4 regions of the Acidovorax sp. SRI_002 genome follow, and region 2 is predicted to be linked to each of the others. Evidence: predicted binding sites of a transcription regulator. Region 2 holds the regulator's gene; each other region holds the start of a gene.
What was found. The regulator sigma-54, encoded in region 2, starts transcription at its own class of promoters, with help from an activator protein. The targets are predictions, from matches to a motif close to TGGCANGNAANCTGCTTT.
Positions count from the first base shown of each region.

Region 1: the regulator sigma-54 is predicted to act here: its motif matches at 2,335-2,352, upstream of glnA (type I glutamate--ammonia ligase).
Region 3: the regulator sigma-54 is predicted to act here: its motif matches at 2,038-2,055, upstream of urtA (urea ABC transporter substrate-binding protein).
Region 4: the regulator sigma-54 is predicted to act here: its motif matches at 1,848-1,865, upstream of nirB (nitrite reductase large subunit NirB).

Region 1 covers NZ_JBYCZW010000001.1:1,068,288-1,072,496, reverse strand. Annotated here, with positions in the region: gene AC2YJX_RS04810 (sterol desaturase family protein) at 1-433, shown strand, start outside; gene AC2YJX_RS04805 (EI24 domain-containing protein) at 472-1,410, shown strand; gene AC2YJX_RS04800 (competence/damage-inducible protein A) at 1,407-2,228, shown strand; gene glnA (type I glutamate--ammonia ligase) at 2,403-3,818, shown strand; gene AC2YJX_RS04790 (hypothetical protein) at 4,031-4,209, shown strand, end outside.
Region 2 covers NZ_JBYCZW010000008.1:275,630-279,838, forward strand. Annotated here, with positions in the region: gene AC2YJX_RS22325 (THUMP domain-containing class I SAM-dependent RNA methyltransferase) at 1-1,080, opposite strand, end outside; gene AC2YJX_RS22330 (acyl-CoA thioesterase) at 1,077-1,559, opposite strand; gene AC2YJX_RS22335 (RNA polymerase factor sigma-54) at 1,627-3,216, opposite strand; gene lptB (LPS export ABC transporter ATP-binding protein) at 3,216-4,013, opposite strand; gene lptA (lipopolysaccharide transport periplasmic protein LptA) at 4,025-4,209, opposite strand, start outside.
Region 3 covers NZ_JBYCZW010000003.1:168,142-172,350, reverse strand. Annotated here, with positions in the region: gene AC2YJX_RS08945 (hybrid sensor histidine kinase/response regulator) at 1-1,854, opposite strand, end outside; gene urtA (urea ABC transporter substrate-binding protein) at 2,100-3,365, shown strand; gene urtB (urea ABC transporter permease subunit UrtB) at 3,524-4,209, shown strand, end outside.
Region 4 covers NZ_JBYCZW010000001.1:833,522-837,730, forward strand. Annotated here, with positions in the region: gene nirB (nitrite reductase large subunit NirB) at 1-1,630, opposite strand, end outside; gene AC2YJX_RS03750 (hypothetical protein) at 2,275-2,478, shown strand; gene AC2YJX_RS03755 (single-stranded DNA-binding protein) at 2,577-2,876, opposite strand; tRNA gene AC2YJX_RS03760 (tRNA-Pro) at 3,071-3,147, opposite strand; gene AC2YJX_RS03765 (MerR family transcriptional regulator) at 3,178-3,618, opposite strand; gene AC2YJX_RS03770 (integration host factor subunit alpha) at 3,716-4,042, opposite strand; gene pheT (phenylalanine--tRNA ligase subunit beta) at 4,068-4,209, opposite strand, start outside.

The DNA of each region.
Region 1 (4,209 bases), on a different contig from region 2:
GGTGGCGCAGCTCATCGGTGTGGCACCTGGACAGTTCATCGCTATCGTGGCCATCACGCAGCTCAGCGAGAGCTTTCAGCACGCCAATGTGCGCCTGTGGTTTGGGCGCTGGGGCGAGCGGCTGTGGATCAGTCCGCGGTTTCACCGGCTGCACCACAGCATCGGAATTGGCCATGAGACCGTCAAGCCATTGTCAGGGGAGGCTGCTGCGCAGGGCGCCAGATACCGCGTGGTGCTGGGCGGGCACAACTTCGGCGTATTGCTGCCCTGGTGGGACATGCTGATGCGCACGGCCAACTTTGAATTGCGTTTTGATCCCACGGGCGTGCGCGATCAGGTGGAGCCGGGGCCAGACGGGCGCTTGCGCGACTATGGCAAGGGCTTTTGGTCGCAGCAATGGCGGGGTGTTCTTAGGCTGCTGGGCAAGGCCTGAAAGACCCTCCACGCGGTCAAGAAGGTATGCTTGTCGGCATGGGACTTTTGCTTGATTCTTTCTGGCGTGCTGCGGCCTATTGCCTGCGGCCCCGCGTCATGGCCCTGTCCGTTTTGCCGTTGCTGCTGATGGTGGGGCTGGCGTTGGGGCTGGGCTATTTTTATTGGGACGGAGCCGTGCAGGGCATGCGCGCGCTGCTGGATGCCTCTCCGCTTCTGGCCAGCTTCTGGAATTGGCTGCAAGGGTGGGGGTTGGGTGATGTCACCTCCGTCGTGGCGCCCCTCATGGTGGTTTTGGCGGTGGCTCCGGCTTTGGTGGTGGTCTCGCTGCTGGTGGTCGCGGTCCTCATGACCCCCGCATTGGTGGCGTTGGTGGCGGATCGGCGTTTCCCTGTGCTGGAGCGCAAGAAGGGTGGCTCCTTCATCGCCAGCGTGGCCTGGTCGGTCAGCTCCACCGTGCTGGCATTGATCGCCTTGGTGGTGTCGGTGCCCCTGTGGCTGGTGCCACCCCTGGTGCTCATCCTGCCCCCCTTGATCTGGGGGTGGCTGACCTACCGCGTGATGGTGTTTGATGCGCTGGCTGACCATGCCAGCAAGGAAGAGCGGCAAGAGATTTTCCGCCGCCACCGCAGCAGCCTGCTGGGTATTGGCATTCTCACCGGCTACCTCGGGGCGGCGCCAAGCATCGTGTGGGCCTCAGGCGTGGTCTTTGCTGCGGCTTTTTTCATTCTGGTGCCGCTTGCGATCTGGATCTACACCCTGGTTTTTGCGTTCTCTTCCCTCTGGTTCACCCACTATTGCCTGGCAGCCCTGGAGCGCTTGCGCGCAGAGGGCACAGGGGTAACACCCGTTGAAGTGTCTACACCGAAGGCTGCAGACGCGGGGGAGCCCGCGCATTCCGCGCTGCCGCCTGCGGCGTCGCCCACTGCTGTTCTTTCTGCCCCCCCATCTCCTGCCAACGGAAGCCCTGCACCATGATCCCATCTTTCGGTCTGATCATCGTGGGTGATGAAATCCTGTCTGGCAAGCGTGCCGACAAGCACATGCCCAAGGTCATTGAACTGCTGTCAGCGCGAGGGCTTTCGCTGACCTACGCCGACTACGTGGGCGACAACCCGGACCGCATCACGGCCACGCTGCAGCGCGCTTTTGCGTCAGGTGACGTGGTGTTTTCCTGCGGTGGCATTGGCGCAACGCCAGACGACCACACCCGCCAATGCGCCGCGCGTGCCCTGGGCCGGGACCTGGTACTACACCCCGACGCTGAGGCTCTGATCCGCGAGCGCATGCAGGACGTGGCCCAGGAGCAGGGTGTGACGTATGAGCCGGACCGTCCCGACAACGTGCACCGGCTCAACATGGGGGTGTTTCCGGCAGGTGCCCACATCATTCCCAACCCTTACAACAAGATCCCCGGGTTCAGCTGCGAGGGCGGTCGTGGAGGGGCCGTGCATTTTGTTCCTGGATTCCCTGTCATGGCCTGGCCGATGATCGAGTGGGTGCTGGACCAGCACTACGCAGCGTTGTTCAACCGCACGCCACAGACCGAGCAGTCGGTGGTGGTCTATGGGGCCATGGAAGCGGCTTTGACGCCCCTCATGGAGCGCATCGAAAAAACGCACCCGAACGTTCGGGTGTTCAGTTTGCCCAGCGTGGATCATCCACAATACGGGCGGCATATTGAACTGGGTGTCAAAGGTCCTGCTCCCCTCGTTCCCGCTGCATGGCAGGACCTGAAACGGGGGTTGCACGAGTTTGGTGCAAATTGTGGCCCTGAATTGGTGCGCAGCTTGTGATGCCCTGTGTTGATAGCAGGTTTGCACTAAATTGGTGCGGTTCGGCGGGTGCTCCCTCGGCCTGCAGTCCTTAGTGCTCCTTCATAGTGCGGCGGCTGCACCCAGCTGGCACGCAAACTGCTTTTATTTCGGTAAATTCCTTTTTTCAACAAGCGCTTTATCCAGGAGAACCTGATGGCCAAGACCGTTGCAGACGTGATGAAGATGGTGAAGGAGAACGAAGTCAAGTTCGTTGACTTCCGTTTCACCGATACCCGTGGCAAGGAACAGCACGTGACAGTGCCTGTGTCCCACTTCGACGAAGACAAGTTCACGTCCGGCCATGCATTTGATGGCTCCTCGGTAGCCGGCTGGAAGGGCATTGAAGCCTCGGACATGCAACTCATGCCCGACCCCAGCACCGCCAACATCGACCCCTTCTTTGAAGAAACCACACTGTTCCTGCAGTGCGATGTGATCGAACCCGGTGACGGCAAGGCCTACGACCGCGATCCACGCTCCATCGCCAAGCGCGCTGAAGCCTACCTCAAGGCTTCCGGCCTGGGCGACACGGCGTTCTTCGGCCCAGAGCCAGAATTCTTCATCTTCGACGGCGTGCGTTGGTCCAACGAACCCGGCAAGGTCATGTTCGAGATCGAAGAGTACGAAGCCCCCTGGAACTCGGGCGCCAAGCTCGAAGGTGGCAACCGTGGTCACCGTCCCACCGTCAAGGGCGGCTACTTCCCAGTGCCTCCCGTCGACAGCACGCAAGACATGCGCGCTGAGATGTCCCTGATCCTCGAATCCCTGGGCATCCCGGTCGAAGTGTTCCACCACGAAGTGGCGGGCGCTGGCCAGAACGAAATCGGTACGCGTTTCAGCACGCTGGTCGAGCGCGCCGACTGGACGCAGGTCCTGAAGTACGTGGTCTGGAACGTGGCCAACGCCTACGGCAAGACCGCCACCTTCATGCCCAAGCCCTATGCTGGCGACAACGGCTCGGGCATGCACGTGCACCAGTCCATCTGGAAGGACGGCAAGAACCTGTTCGCTGGCGACGGCTATGCCGGCCTGAGCGACTTTGCGCTGTACTACATCGGCGGCATCATCAAGCACGCACGTGCCCTGAACGCCATCACCAACCCCGGCACCAATTCGTACAAGCGCCTGGTTCCTGGCTTTGAAGCCCCTGTGAAGCTGGCCTACTCGGCCCGCAACCGCTCGGCCTCGATCCGTATTCCTTACGTGGCTAACCCCAAGGGCCGCCGCATCGAAGCGCGTTTCCCCGATCCATCGGCCAACCCATACCTGTGCTTCTCGGCACTGATGATGGCGGGCCTGGACGGTGTGGAAAACAAGATCCATCCCGGCGAAGCCGCCACGAAGGATCTGTACCACCTGCCACCCGAGGAAGACAAGCTGGTGCCCACCGTGTGCCACAGCCTGGACCAAGCGCTCGAATATCTGGACAAGGACCGTGGTTTCCTTACCAAGGGTGGCGTCTTTACCGACTCCATGCTGGATGCCTACATCGAACTCAAGATGGGCGAAGTCACGCGTTTCCGCATGGCACCTCACCCTGTCGAGTACGACATGTACTACTCCCTGTAATCGCCTGCCTGCAGGCCATTACCCCCAAAAAGGCGGCCCCGGCCGCCTTTTTTTATTGCGCTCAAGGATCGGGTTTCGCTGAAACGGAACCACTGGCTGGGCCGTTGCATCCTTGTACAAAGCCCTGTGCGGGGCTGCTGGTGTTGGATTGGCGATGTGTGGCGATTGGGGGATACTCCCCGAACCCCTGCATGGCAGTGCGAGGAAACCGAATGAAGAAAACGCTCATCACCCTGTTACTGATCGCCGCGACGGCTCCCGCCGCATGGGCGCAAGACCGCATCTACCGTTGCGGCAACGAATACACCAACAACGCCCAGCAGGCCAAGGAGCGCGGCTGCAAGCTGGTTGAGGGAGGTAACGTCACCGTGGTCCAGGGCACCCGACCTGC
Region 2 (4,209 bases):
CGAGGCCAGCTGGCTGAAGAATTCGCCGCCATCCTCGGTCTGCGCCTCTTCGCGGCCCACGGCCATGCCCTGGGCACGGTCGGCGGCGCGCTCGCTGGCGTTGCGGCCTGCGCTGCCTGCAGCAGCAATGCGCTCGCCATAGGGCGGGTTCAGCAGCATCACGCCGGGCTGCTCGCAGGGCGGCATGCGCTGCAGGGCGTCGCCGCCGCGCAGCTGCACGGCATCGGCCACGCCTGCGCGCTCAGCATTGCGCTGCGCAAAATCGACCATGCGGAAGGCCACATCACTGCCAAACAGGGGCACAGCGCTTGTCTGTATTGCGCTTTCAGCTTCTTTTTTAATAGCATCCCAGACATGGGCCTGGAACGGCAGCAGCTTCTCGAACGCAAAACGCCGCAGCATGCCGGCCGGAATGCGGCAGGCGATCTGCGCGGCCTCGATCACGATGGTGCCGCTGCCGCAGCAGGGGTCGTACAGGGGCTGGGGGTTGTCGCCATGCGGGTCCCAGCCGCTGGCGGCAATCATGGCGGCGGCCAGGGTTTCTTTCAGTGGCGCATCGCCCTTGTCTTCGCGCCAGCCGCGTTTGAACAGCGGCTCGCCCGAGGTGTCGATGTAGATCGTGGCCTCGTCGGTGGTCAGGTGCAGGTGGATGCGCACATCGGGCCACTGGGTGTTCACGTCGGGGCGCACCCCGCTTTTGGCGCGAAAGCGGTCGGCCACGGCGTCCTTGACCTTGAGACCTGCGAAGTTGAGGCTCTGCAGCGGGCTGTGCTGGGCGGTCACCTCGACCTTGAAGGTCTGGCGCGTGGTGAACCAGATTTCCCAGGCCACGTCGCTGGCCATGGCATAGAGATCGTTCTCGGAGCGGTACGGGCGGTGCGCCAACTGCACCAGCACGCGCTGGGCCAGGCGGCTGTGCAGGTTGAGCAGCAGCGCCTCGCGCCACGAGGCGCGCAGCAGCACGCCGCCGCGGCCGACCAGCAGGTCTTGCCCCGTGAGGCCGGTGATGCCATGCACCTCGTCGGCCAGAAAGCCCTCCACACCAGCGGCGCAGGGGAGAAAAAGTTGGAGTTGGTTCATGTCGATGGGGAGGATACGCGCTCAGACAATGCGTGGGAATCCGGCGTTCCCGCGCGGGCCAGCAGCAATTGGCGGATGGATTCGGGGATCGGCGCCACCTTGCGGTCGGCCTTGCCGATGAAGACGATGCCGATCTTGCCGCGCGCCACCTCGCGGCCTGAGGTCTTCTCGGTCATGCAAAAGACCAGGTCAAACCCATAGCGGTTGAAGTCCGCAGGCGCCATCTCCACGCGCATGGTTTCACCGTGGAAACCTTCGGACTTGTACTGCGCCACGATGTCGCCGACCACGATGGACAGCCCGCCCACGTCGGCCTCGGGGTAGCCCAGCGACTGGAAGAAGCGCACCCGCGCTTCAGAGACCAGGCTCAGCAGTTGCGCGTTGTCCAGGTGCCCGCCTTGGTTGACGTGGCTGATGTAGATCTGCAGCTCGGTGGCAAAGCCGAAGTGCGGGGGGAGGTCGAAGACGATGCGGGCCATGGTGGGGTGGCGGATAGAAAAACGAAAAATTCAAACAGGGCGAGCCATGCGCCCCCAACCGGGGTACCTACAGCGCCTTGCGCAGGTTGGCCGGCGCGATCTTGAGCGCTTCGCGGTACTTGGCCACGGTGCGGCGTGCGCACTCGATGCCCTGCTCCTTGAGCATCTCGGCGATCTGGCTGTCGGACAGCGGCTTGGCGGGGCTTTCTGCGGCCACAAACTGTTTGATAAGGGCGCGCACGGCGGTGCTGGATGCATTGCCACCCGTCTCGGTGCCAAGGCCGGAGCCAAAGAAGTACTTCAGCTCATACGTGCCAATTGGCGTAGCCATGTATTTGGCGGTGGTCACGCGGCTGATGGTGGATTCGTGCAGGCCCAGTTCGTCGGCGATGTCGCGCAGCACCAGCGGGCGCATGGCCAACTCGCCGTGGGTGAAGAAGCTTTTTTGCCGCTCCACGATGGCGCGCGAGACGCGCAGGATGGTGTCAAAGCGCTGCTGGATGTTCTTGATGAACCAGCGCGCCTCCTGCAGGCGCTGCTGCATGCCCTGGTGACCCTCGCCGCCCTTGTGGCCGCGCAGGGCGCCAGCATAAATGTCGTGCACGCGCAGGCGCGGCATCACATCGGGGTTGAGGCTGACGATGAAGTTGTGCTGGCCATCGCGTCCATTGGCACGCCCGGCTTTGCGCACGATGACATCGGGAATGATGATGTTGCGCTCCACGTCGGCAAAGCGACGGCCGGGGCGGGGCTCCAGGCGAGCGATCAGCGCCATGGCGGCGCGAGTGCGCTCTTCGCCGTCGCCACACAGCTGCGTCAGGCGGCGGATGTCGCGGCGGGCCAGCATCTCCAGCGGCTGCTGACAAATGCGCAGCGCGGTCTGCACCGTGTCGGGGTCAGCATCGCTGTCCTCGTCGGCAGCCAGCGCCGTGAGCTGCAGCGTCAGGCATTCGGCCAGGTTGCGCGCACCCACGCCGGTGGGCTCCAGGCTTTGCAGCAGGCGCTGGGCCACGGTGAAGCGGTGCACCAGCTCTTCGATTTGCTCCAGGTCGTCCGGCCCGGCCAGGCTGATGGCCAGCTCTTCCAGCGGCTCTTCGAGGTAGCCGTCGTCGTTGAGCGATTCAATGAGAAAACGCAGCGCGGCGCGGTCGATCTCGGACAAGCGCAGCGCCAGCGCCTGACGGTGCAAAAAGGCGGTCAGCGATTCATGCGAACGGGCCAGCTCGGTGGCGTCGGCCTCGTCGCCTTCGGAGTCGTTGCGGTTGCGGGCGGGCGCATCCCCGCCCCACTCCGCGTCGTTGGGCGCCATTTCTACCGTGCCGTCACCGCTCCAGTCAGGCTCGTCAGCGCCAGCACTCGGTGCTTCAGCATCATTTTGGCCTTCAGCGCTTGTGCTGCTTGCGCTGATAGCTCCTGAAAATATAGCATCATCGGCGCTGTACTCATCGGGCTGCGCGGGCGTGTCGGCGGCTTCCAGGCCAAACTCCTCGCGCGGAGCTTCGTCGGCATTGCGTTCGAGGAACGGGTTTTCGTCGAGCATCTGCTCGACTTCCTGCGAGAGTTCGAGCGTGGACAACTGCAGCAGCCGAATGGACTGCTGAAGCTGGGGGGTCAATGCAAGATGCTGCGAGACGCGCAGCGAGAGTCCAGGCTTCATCACATCCTGAAGTGTTCGCCAAGGTAAACACGTCGTACCTCGGCGTTGTCCACGATCTCGGACGGCGTGCCCTGCGCGAGCACGCGGCCATCGCTGATGATGAAGGCGTGGTCGCAGATGCCCAGGGTTTCGCGCACATTGTGGTCGGTGATGAGCACACCAATGCCCCGCGCCTTCAGGAAGCCGATGATGCGCTGGATCTCGATCACGGCAATGGGGTCGATGCCGGCAAAGGGCTCGTCCAGCAGGATGAAACGCGGTTGTGTAGCCAGGGCCCGGGCAATCTCGACGCGGCGGCGCTCGCCGCCGGACAGGGCCATGGCGGGCGAGGCGCGCAGGTGGTCCACGCGCAGCTCCTGCAGCAGGGCCGTCAGGCGCTCCTCGATGGCGTCGCGCGAGAGCGGCTGGCCGTCATCACCACGCTGCAGTTCCAGCACGGCGCGCACGTTCTCTTCGACCGTGAGTTTGCGAAAGATCGAGGCTTCCTGAGGCAGGTACGACAGGCCCAGGCGCGAGCGCCGGTGGATGGGCATGTGGGCCACCGATTGGCCGTCGATGCGGATGTCTCCCTCGTCGCTGCGCACCAGGCCCACGATCATGTAGAACGAGGTGGTCTTGCCCGCGCCGTTGGGGCCGAGCAGCCCCACGACCTCACCTTTTTGCACGACCAGCGAAACGTCCTTGACGACCTTGCGGCTGCCATAAGACTTCGCCAGGTGCTGCACCTCCAGGCGGCTGCCCGCCTGGGAATCAGGCCCCAGGCGGCTACCCGCCTGAGTGTCAGGACCGGTACTCACAGCGGGCCCACTCACTTGGCGCCGCCGCCAAGGCTGTTGCTGGGGCGCAGCGCCGGGGCTGAGGCCGGGGACGCCGCCTCGGGGGCCGCCGCAGCGGGCGGTGGATCTTTGGGGGCCAGCACGGCGCGCACGCGGCTGCCCGGCGCGGGGGCATCGCCCGCAGCGTTGGTGGCGGTGCGCTTTCCGTCCACGGAGA
Region 3 (4,209 bases), on a different contig from region 2:
GAGAAACGGCATCTGTAGCATTTGGCCGGGCACCGGCGCCTGCAGGCTTTCCTGCACATACACCACGCCCACCAGAAACGCCATCACCGCGCACAGCGACACCATCACCATCAGGTACTGCCCCAGGCGAAAGTTCACCTTGATGGCCCAGCGCTGCGGCAGCAAGGCTTCCACCACGCTGCGCAGCTGGTCGGCCGCGCGCGAGCCGGTCTTGCAGCGGTCGTGGCAGCGCGATTCGAGCGAGCAGCACAGCGAGCAGATGGGCGCGGCATAGGCCGGACAGCGCGCCATGTCTTCGGACTCGAACTGGTTCTCGCACACGGCGCAGCGCACGATCTCGCCGGGCCGCCACTCGTTGCCGGGAGCGCGCGCCAGGTAGTAGCGGCCCTGCGTCAGCCAGGCCAGCAGCGGCGCCAGCGCCATCGACAGCACCAGCGCAATGAAGGGCGAAAACGCGGCCGCCTCTTCGCCCAGCAGCCCTGCATAGGCACAGCAGGCCACCGTGGCCGCCAGCACCATGGCGCCCAGGCCCACGGGGTTGAAGTCATACAGGTGCGCGCGCCGAAACTCGATGCCTTTGGGCGACAGGCCCAGTGGCTTGTTGATGACCAGGTCTGCCACCAGCGCACCCACCCAGGCAATGGCCACGTTGCTGTACACGGCCAGCACTTTCTCCAGCGCGCCAAACACCCCGAGCGTCATCAGCAAGGTGGCGATCAACACGTTGAACACCAGCCACACCACACGCCCGGGGTGGCTGCGCGTCACGCGCGCAAAAAAGTTGGACCACGCCAGCGAGCCCGCGTAGGCATTGGTGAGGTTGATCTTGATCTGCGAGACCACCACAAACACCACCGTCACCGCCACCGCCAGCCCCGGCAGGCCCAGCGCCTGCATGACCTGGTGAAAGCCTGCGAGGAACATCTGCGTGGGCTCGGCGGCGCGCTGGGCGCCCACCTCGAACTGCAGCGCGGCAAACGCCAGAAAGGCCCCACCCGCCATCTTGAGCATGCCCATCACCACCCAGCCTGGCCCCGCCACCAGCACGGCGCCCCACCAGCGCAGGCGGTTGGCGGCAGTGCGCTCGGGCAGAAAGCGCAAAAAGTCCACTTGCTCGCCAATCTGCACCACCAGTGAAAAGATCACCGCCGCGGCTGCACCAAACATGAGCGGGTCAAACTGGCTGCTGCCGCTCTTGAGGCCCGAGAGCCCCGCAAAGTCGTGGTACAGCTGCGGCTGGGCCAGCGCAATCCACACAAAGGGCAGCAGCAGCAAGAACAGCCACAGCGGCTGCGTCCAGGCCTGCAGGCGCGAGATCAGCGTGATGCCGCGCATGGCCAGCGGAAGGATCACCAGCGACGAGACGATGTAGCACCACTCCAGCGGCCAGTCCACCACCATCTGCAGCGCCAACGCCATGATGGCCGCCTCCAAGGCAAAGAAGATAAAGGTGAACACTGCGTAGATCAGCGAGGTGATGGTGGAGCCCAGGTAGCCAAAGCCTGCGCCGCGCGTGAGCAGGTCCATGTCCAGCCCATAGCGCGCTGCGTAGTAGGCAATGGGCAGGCCGGTCAGAAAGATCAGCAACCCCACGGTGAGGATGGCCCACATGGCGTTGCTGAAGCCGTAGTTCAGCGCAATCGCGCCACCAATGGCCTCCAGTGCCAGGAATGACAGCGAACCGAACGCCGTGTTGGCCACGCGGAATTCGCTCCAGCGCCGAAAGCTCTTGGGCGTGTAGCGCAGCGCGTAGTCCTCCATGGTCTCGTCGGCCACCCAGGCGTTGTACTCGCGCCGGAAACGAAAAATCGTTTGTGGTGCGCTCTGGGCATCGGGTGCTTGTGGTGAGGCCATGCCCAGCACAAAGCAAGAAGCGTTCTAGGCGCGCACCGCGTTGGGGCGTTGCACGGGCACGCATTGCCATGGGCAGGTCCATGTGCAGGTGTATTTGCAGTGCATGCACCGGGGTGCGTACGCAGCCCTACGTTAATTGACGTATGGGCGCATTCAAGGGTTGTCCCTAACCTTCATTCCACAGCGCACACAACCCGCTTTGGTCCCGTCCCTTCATTCACACCGATCCTGCAAGGAGCGTCTTTATGAGCCACCCTTCCGACCCCCGCTTTAGTGACTCCGCCCAGGCCGAACCCGGCCGCCGTCGCATCCTGCAGGCGCTGGGCGCCGCATCCGTGGCGGGCCTGCCTGCCTGGTCGTTTGGCCAGCCCACTGCGCAGGTCAACACCACCAAGCTGGCCATCACCGACACCGAAGTCACCGTGGGCCAGCTGCACTCCGCCACCGGCACCATGGCGATTTCCGAAACCGGCTCCATCCAGGCCGAACAGCTGGCCATTGACCAGATCAATGCCATGGGCGGTGTGCTGGGCCGCAAGATCAAGGTGATTAAGGAAGACGGTGCGTCGGACTGGCCCACGTTTGCCGAAAAGTCCAAGAAGCTGCTCATCAACGACCGCTGCGCCGCCGTGTTTGGCTGCTGGACCAGCGCCTCGCGCAAGGCCGTGCTGCCGGTGTTCGAAAAGGAAAACGGGCTGCTCTACTACCCCACGTTCTATGAAGGCCTGGAGCAGTCCAAGAACGTGATCTACACCGGCCAGGAAGCCACGCAGCAGATCCTGTACAGCCTGGAATGGGCCAAGACCGAGAAGAAGGCCAAGAGCTTCTTCCTCATCGGCTCCGACTACATCTGGCCCCGCACCTCGATGAAGATTGCGCGCAAGCACATCGAGAACTTCCAGAAGGGCAAGGTCGTGGGCGAGGAGTACTACCCGCTGGGCAGCACCAACTTCGGCTCGCTGATGAACAAGATCAAGGTGCAAAAGCCCGACTGCCTGTTTGTGGCGGTGGTGGGCGGCTCCAACGTAGCGTTCTACAAGGCGCTCAAGGCCGCGGGCATCACGGGCGACAAGCAACTGCTGGTCACGCTGTCGGTCACCGAAGACGAGATGACTGGCGTGGGTGGCGAGAACTTCAACGGTTTCTACTCGTCGATGAAGTACTTCCAGTCCCTCGACAACGAGAACAACAAGAAGTTTGTGGCCGCCTTCAAGGCCAAGTACGGCAAGGACGCCGTGATCGGCGACGTGACGCAGGCGGGCTACCTGGGCCCCTGGCTGTGGAAGGCGGCGGTCGAAAAAGCCAAGAGCTTTGACGTGGACAAGGTGGTGGCCGCATCGCCCGGCATCGAGCTGACCACCGCGCCTGAGGGCTATGTGAAGGTGGACGCCAACCACCACCTGTGGAGCAAGTCGCGCATCGCCATGGGCATGCCGGATGCTTCGTTCAAGGTGGTATCTGAGTCGCCTGCGCTGATCAAGCCGGATCCATTTCCCAAAGGTTATCAATAAACACCCCCTGAGGCGCTTCGCGCCTTCCCCCTCTCTCGCTGCGCGGGAGGGGGACGACACCCTCGGTGCGGGGCGGCCCTTCCTCGGTGTCCCTCGCAAGAGGCCGCCCCATGGCACCGCTGTTCGTTTTCCAACGCTGCCCACGCAGGAGCTGCAACATGACCTTTTCCGAAATGATGAACATCGGCCTGATGCAGGGCTTTGCGGGGCTGAGCCTGTTTGCCGTGCTGCTGCTCATGGGGCTGGGGCTGGCCATCATCTTTGGGCAGATGGGCGTGATCAACATGGCCCATGGCGAGTTCATGACCATCGGCGCCTACACGATCTACCTGGGCTCCACCCTCGCGGCCAACCATGCGCCGCAAATGATTCCGTACTACTTTCCGCTGGCCATCGTGGCGGCCTTCGGCTTTGCGTTTGTGGCGGGCTGGCTGGTGGAGTGGGGACTGATCCGCCACCTGTACAAACGCCCGCTCGACACCCTGCTGGCCACCTGGGGCATCAGCCTGGCCCTGCAGCAATCGTTTCGCACCTTCATCGGCCCCAAGGAGGTCAGCCCGACCTTGCCCGACTGGCTGCTGGGTTCGTGGGCGCCCGCCGAGGGGCTGGACATCCCGATCAATGGCCTGTTTGTGCTGGCGCTGACGGCGGTGGTCACAGGGGGCGTGCTGCTGGCCCTGCACAAGAGCCGCTGGGGCCTGCGGGTGCGCGCCACGGTGAGCAACCGCGTCATGGCCAACGCCATCGGCATCGACACCCAGAAGACCGACCGCCTGACCTTTGCCATCGGCTGCGGCATTGCCGGCGTGGCGGGCGCGGCGTTTACCACCATCGGTTCCACCGG
Region 4 (4,209 bases), on a different contig from region 2:
GGCCGGCCAGCTCCTTCTTGAGCACAAACTCGTTCCAGCACGAGGCGAACACACTGGCCGCCACGGGCTTGCAGATATCGCAGCCCATGCCCTTGCCATGCTTTGCCAGCAGGTCCTCGAAGCTCTTGATCTGGCCCACACGCACCAGGTGGTAGATCTCCTGGCGCGAGTAAGCGAAGTGCTCGCAGATGTGGTTGTTCACGGCCATGCCACGGCGCGCCATTTCCGCCTTCATGACCTGGGTGACAAGGGGCACGCAGCCGCCGCAGGTGGCACCAGCCTTGGTGCAGGCCTTCATCTCGGCAATGGTGCACGCCCCATTGCCCACGGCCTCGCAGATGCCACCCTTGGTGACGTTATTGCACGAGCAGATCTGTGCCGTATCAGGCAACGCCTCTACACCCAGTCCGGGCTTGGCCTTGCCGTCGCTGGACGGGAAGATCAGGAACTCGGGGTCATCAGGCAGCGTGATGCCGTTCAGCGCCATCTGCAGCAACGTGCCGTATTCGGAGGCATCGCCGATCAGCACGGCGCCCAGCAGCTGCTTGCCATCCTCGCTGATGACGATCTTTTTGTAGACCTGGCGACGCTCGTCCACGTACTGGCAGGTGCGGCTGTGCGGCGTTTTCCCATGCGCGTCGCCAATGCTGGCTACGTCCACGCCCATGAGCTTGAGCTTGGTGCTCATGTCCGCACCGACGAAAGCCGCGTCGGTCTCACCCGCGATGTGGCGGGCGGCCACACGCGCCATGTCGTAGCCGGGCGCGACCAGGCCGAAGGTCTGCTCGTTCCACGAGGCGCATTCGCCGATGGCGTAGACATCGTGGTCGCTGGTACGGCAGGCACTGTCAATGGCCACGCCGCCGCGCGGGCCAATGGCCAGCAGGCTCTGGCGCGCCAGTTCGTCTCGTGGGCGGATGCCAGCGGAGAACACGATCATGTCGGTCTCCAGCCAGGTGCCGTCGGCAAACACCATGCGGTGGCGCGCGCGGGCGCCATCGGTGATCTCCTGCGTATTGCGGCCGGTGTGCACCTGCACGCCCAGTTCTTCGATCTTGGCCCGCAGCACGCGGCCACCGCCCTCATCCACCTGAACAGCCATGAGCCTGGGAGCGAACTCGACCACATGGGTTTCGAGGCCCATGTCGCGCAGCGCCTTGGCGCATTCCAGGCCCAGCAGCCCCCCGCCCACGACCACGCCGGTCTTCGATTTGGCACCCGAGGCCTGCATGGCCTCCAGGTCCTCGATGGTGCGGTAGACAAAGCAGTGATCGCGGTCGCGTCCGGACACCTGGGGCACGAAGGGATTGGAGCCGGTGGCCAACACCAGCTTGTCGTAGGTGAGCACTTCGCCATCCGCCGTGGTCACGGTGCGGATGCGACGGTCCACCGATGCAGCGCGCGCGGCCAGGCGCAACGTGAAGCCGGTGCGCTCGAAGAAGCCGGGTTCGACCAGCGAAAGTTCATCGGCCGAGGTGCCACTGAAGAAGGCCGACAGATGCACCCGGTCGTAGGCAGGGCGCGGCTCCTCGCACAGCACGGTGACCTCGACACCAGTCATGCCGGTTTCGGCCAGACTTTCGAGGAACTTGTGGCCGACCATGCCGTGGCCAATGAGAACGATTTTCATGCTTGCTCATCCTGCAAGAACCCGGGGAACCGTTTCGAGGGGTGCAGGATGTGCCATGCCAGCGGCACAGCACACCCTCCGCGGAACCACGGGCGTGGGTTGGAACTACCAAGCGGGCGACTGCAAAAAAAGCCGCAACTCACTCGGGTGTTCCGCCATCATTAGCGGAGGGTATCGATCAGTCCGCAGGCAGCTTCACCAGCAGACACGGAAGGGGATCGCAATATTCATGCCGCACCATCCGAGGCCATGCCAAGCCCCTGTGGGCGGACCAGGTAGGGCTGACCGGATCGTTCTCTGGAGTACCGCCCGGTGGCGGAATGCATCAATGCAGTGCAGCACCTCACCAAATCAGGGCAATCACCCATACCGGTAGCGAGCTGCAAGGACTGGAGTCGCCAGGCTTTGGCAAAGGCTTGGGCGGTGGACACTTTGGAATCTTCCGATTCACCAAAGCATCTGCAGTGTCACCCTTGCAACCCACCTTGCCTTGCGGTCATCTTTTCATTTCCAAACAAAGCGAGCTCCGGCAGACTGGCACGGCAGGACGGAGGCGACTGGCAACCACCGAGCATCACGTTCATGAAGCACCGACAGCCCCAGCCCCCATCAATACCCATGACCTCACCAGCATGAGCACCAGTATGAACACCGACCGGAGAGTCAACACCGACAGACGCAACGGGCAGGACCGCCGACAAACAGAAAAAGGCCCTCCCAGCAACTACGAACGCAGGCGTGCCGTGGAGGCACGGCAACCGGAATTGACGGAGCTGCATCTGGACGAAGAAGAACTCAAAGCGCTGGGATTTATAAAAACCACATCCATGCCACAAAGCCCGACTTGATATCTGCGGTGCCCCACAAGCGCCTGAAGCCGGTTGCCCAAACCCACAGGGATACACCGTTGCCCCGCTTCAAGTCCGCCACTCAGCAGCGTCCTGTTTCAATCTCCGTGGAGCGCAAGCAGACGGTGCGCCACCATATCCAATGCAGGCCGGGTGTTGCCCTGCTTGTCCGTCCAGACTCTCGGTGTGATGCTGCCCGAAAGCGCGAGTGAATCCCCATCGCGCAGGTGATGAATGGCAGCGCAAACACCCGCCTCAAACGCAATCACATTCACAAAAAGCAACTCGCCATCCGCCGTGTTTGCACGCACCTTGGCCACAGTGAAAGGCTTTCCAGCCTTGTCGGTACGCTGCTCGGAATCACCGTAAAGCCTTCCGGCCACGAGTCCATCGATCATGAAAGTCCTCCGCCCCGGCGGGCCATCACCTGTTTTCGATCAGCACACAGCGCGCTCCCTGGCGGCAAGCCCGCGCAACAAGCCCTAAGAGTGCAGCGGTCAGGAGGCATGGTACAAATCATTCAGGGATACCTCTGAGCGCCCTCTCAAGCAAAAAAGCCCAGAACCTTTCGGTTCTGGGCTTTTGCTATCAATGGTCGGCGTGGCGGGATTCGAACTCGCGACCCCTTGCACCCCATGCAAGTGCGCTACCAGGCTGCGCTACACGCCGACAAGACTTAGATTATATGCACAAAAAACCTCAGTTCAGAGAAAGCAGCGCACGAATCTCAAATAATTCTTTGCGCACCGCATTGGAGTCCAGGGTGAACCCCATCGCCTCGATGGAAAGGTCACGCGCGCTATCCACCAGCATGCTGGGCATCTGGGAATCCAGGCCATCACCATTCAATGCAGCGTCGGTTCCGGAATCATCGCGGGCCGGATGCGCAAGCTCCTGCAGACGATTGCGTGCACCACTGATCGTGAACCCCTGGTCGTACAGCAGATCGCGGATGCGGCGGATCATCAACACCTCATGGTGCTGGTAATAGCGCCGATTGCCGCGCCGCTTCATGGGACGCAACTGCGTGAACTCCTGCTCCCAATAGCGCAAAACATGGGGCTTGACGCCACACAACTCCGCGACCTCACCAATCGTGAAGTAGCGCTTGGCAGGGATGGAAGGAAGCGGGGTGCCCATGGGTTGTGGATTCAAACCGAACAGCCGACTAGCGTACTGCAGACGCGCACAGACCGCCAGCCATCGGCAACATTCTGGTCACAAAAAGCGCACAAATTCACGAGGCAGCGGCCGTCTGGATCTGCTCCTTGAGCTTGCTGCTGGCATGAAACGTCACGACCCGGCGTGCTTTGATCGGAATGGCCTCGCCCGTGCGCGGATTACGACCAGGTCGTGGAGCCTTGGTCCGAATCTGAAAGTTGCCGAAGCCCGACAACTTGACATCCTTGCCCTCCACAAGGCTCTGGGAGATCAGGTCAAAGAACGCATCGATCATGTCCTTGGACTCGCGCTTGTTCAGGCCGATTTGGTCGAACAGCAGATCGGCCAGCTGCGCCTTGGTCAGCGCTGGGGTCTCCAGGCTTTCGACTGCGAATTCGATCATGATTTATCACTCCCTTTGGACATCGTCACATCCGCAGCCGTGCGCCCGCACGCTGCGCCAGCTGTGCGACCACGGCTTGCACCGCCGCCTCGATCTCGGCCTCTGTGAGCGTGGCCTCGTCACGCCCCAGAGTGAGACGCACAGCCAGGCTCTTCTCGCCGGGAGCC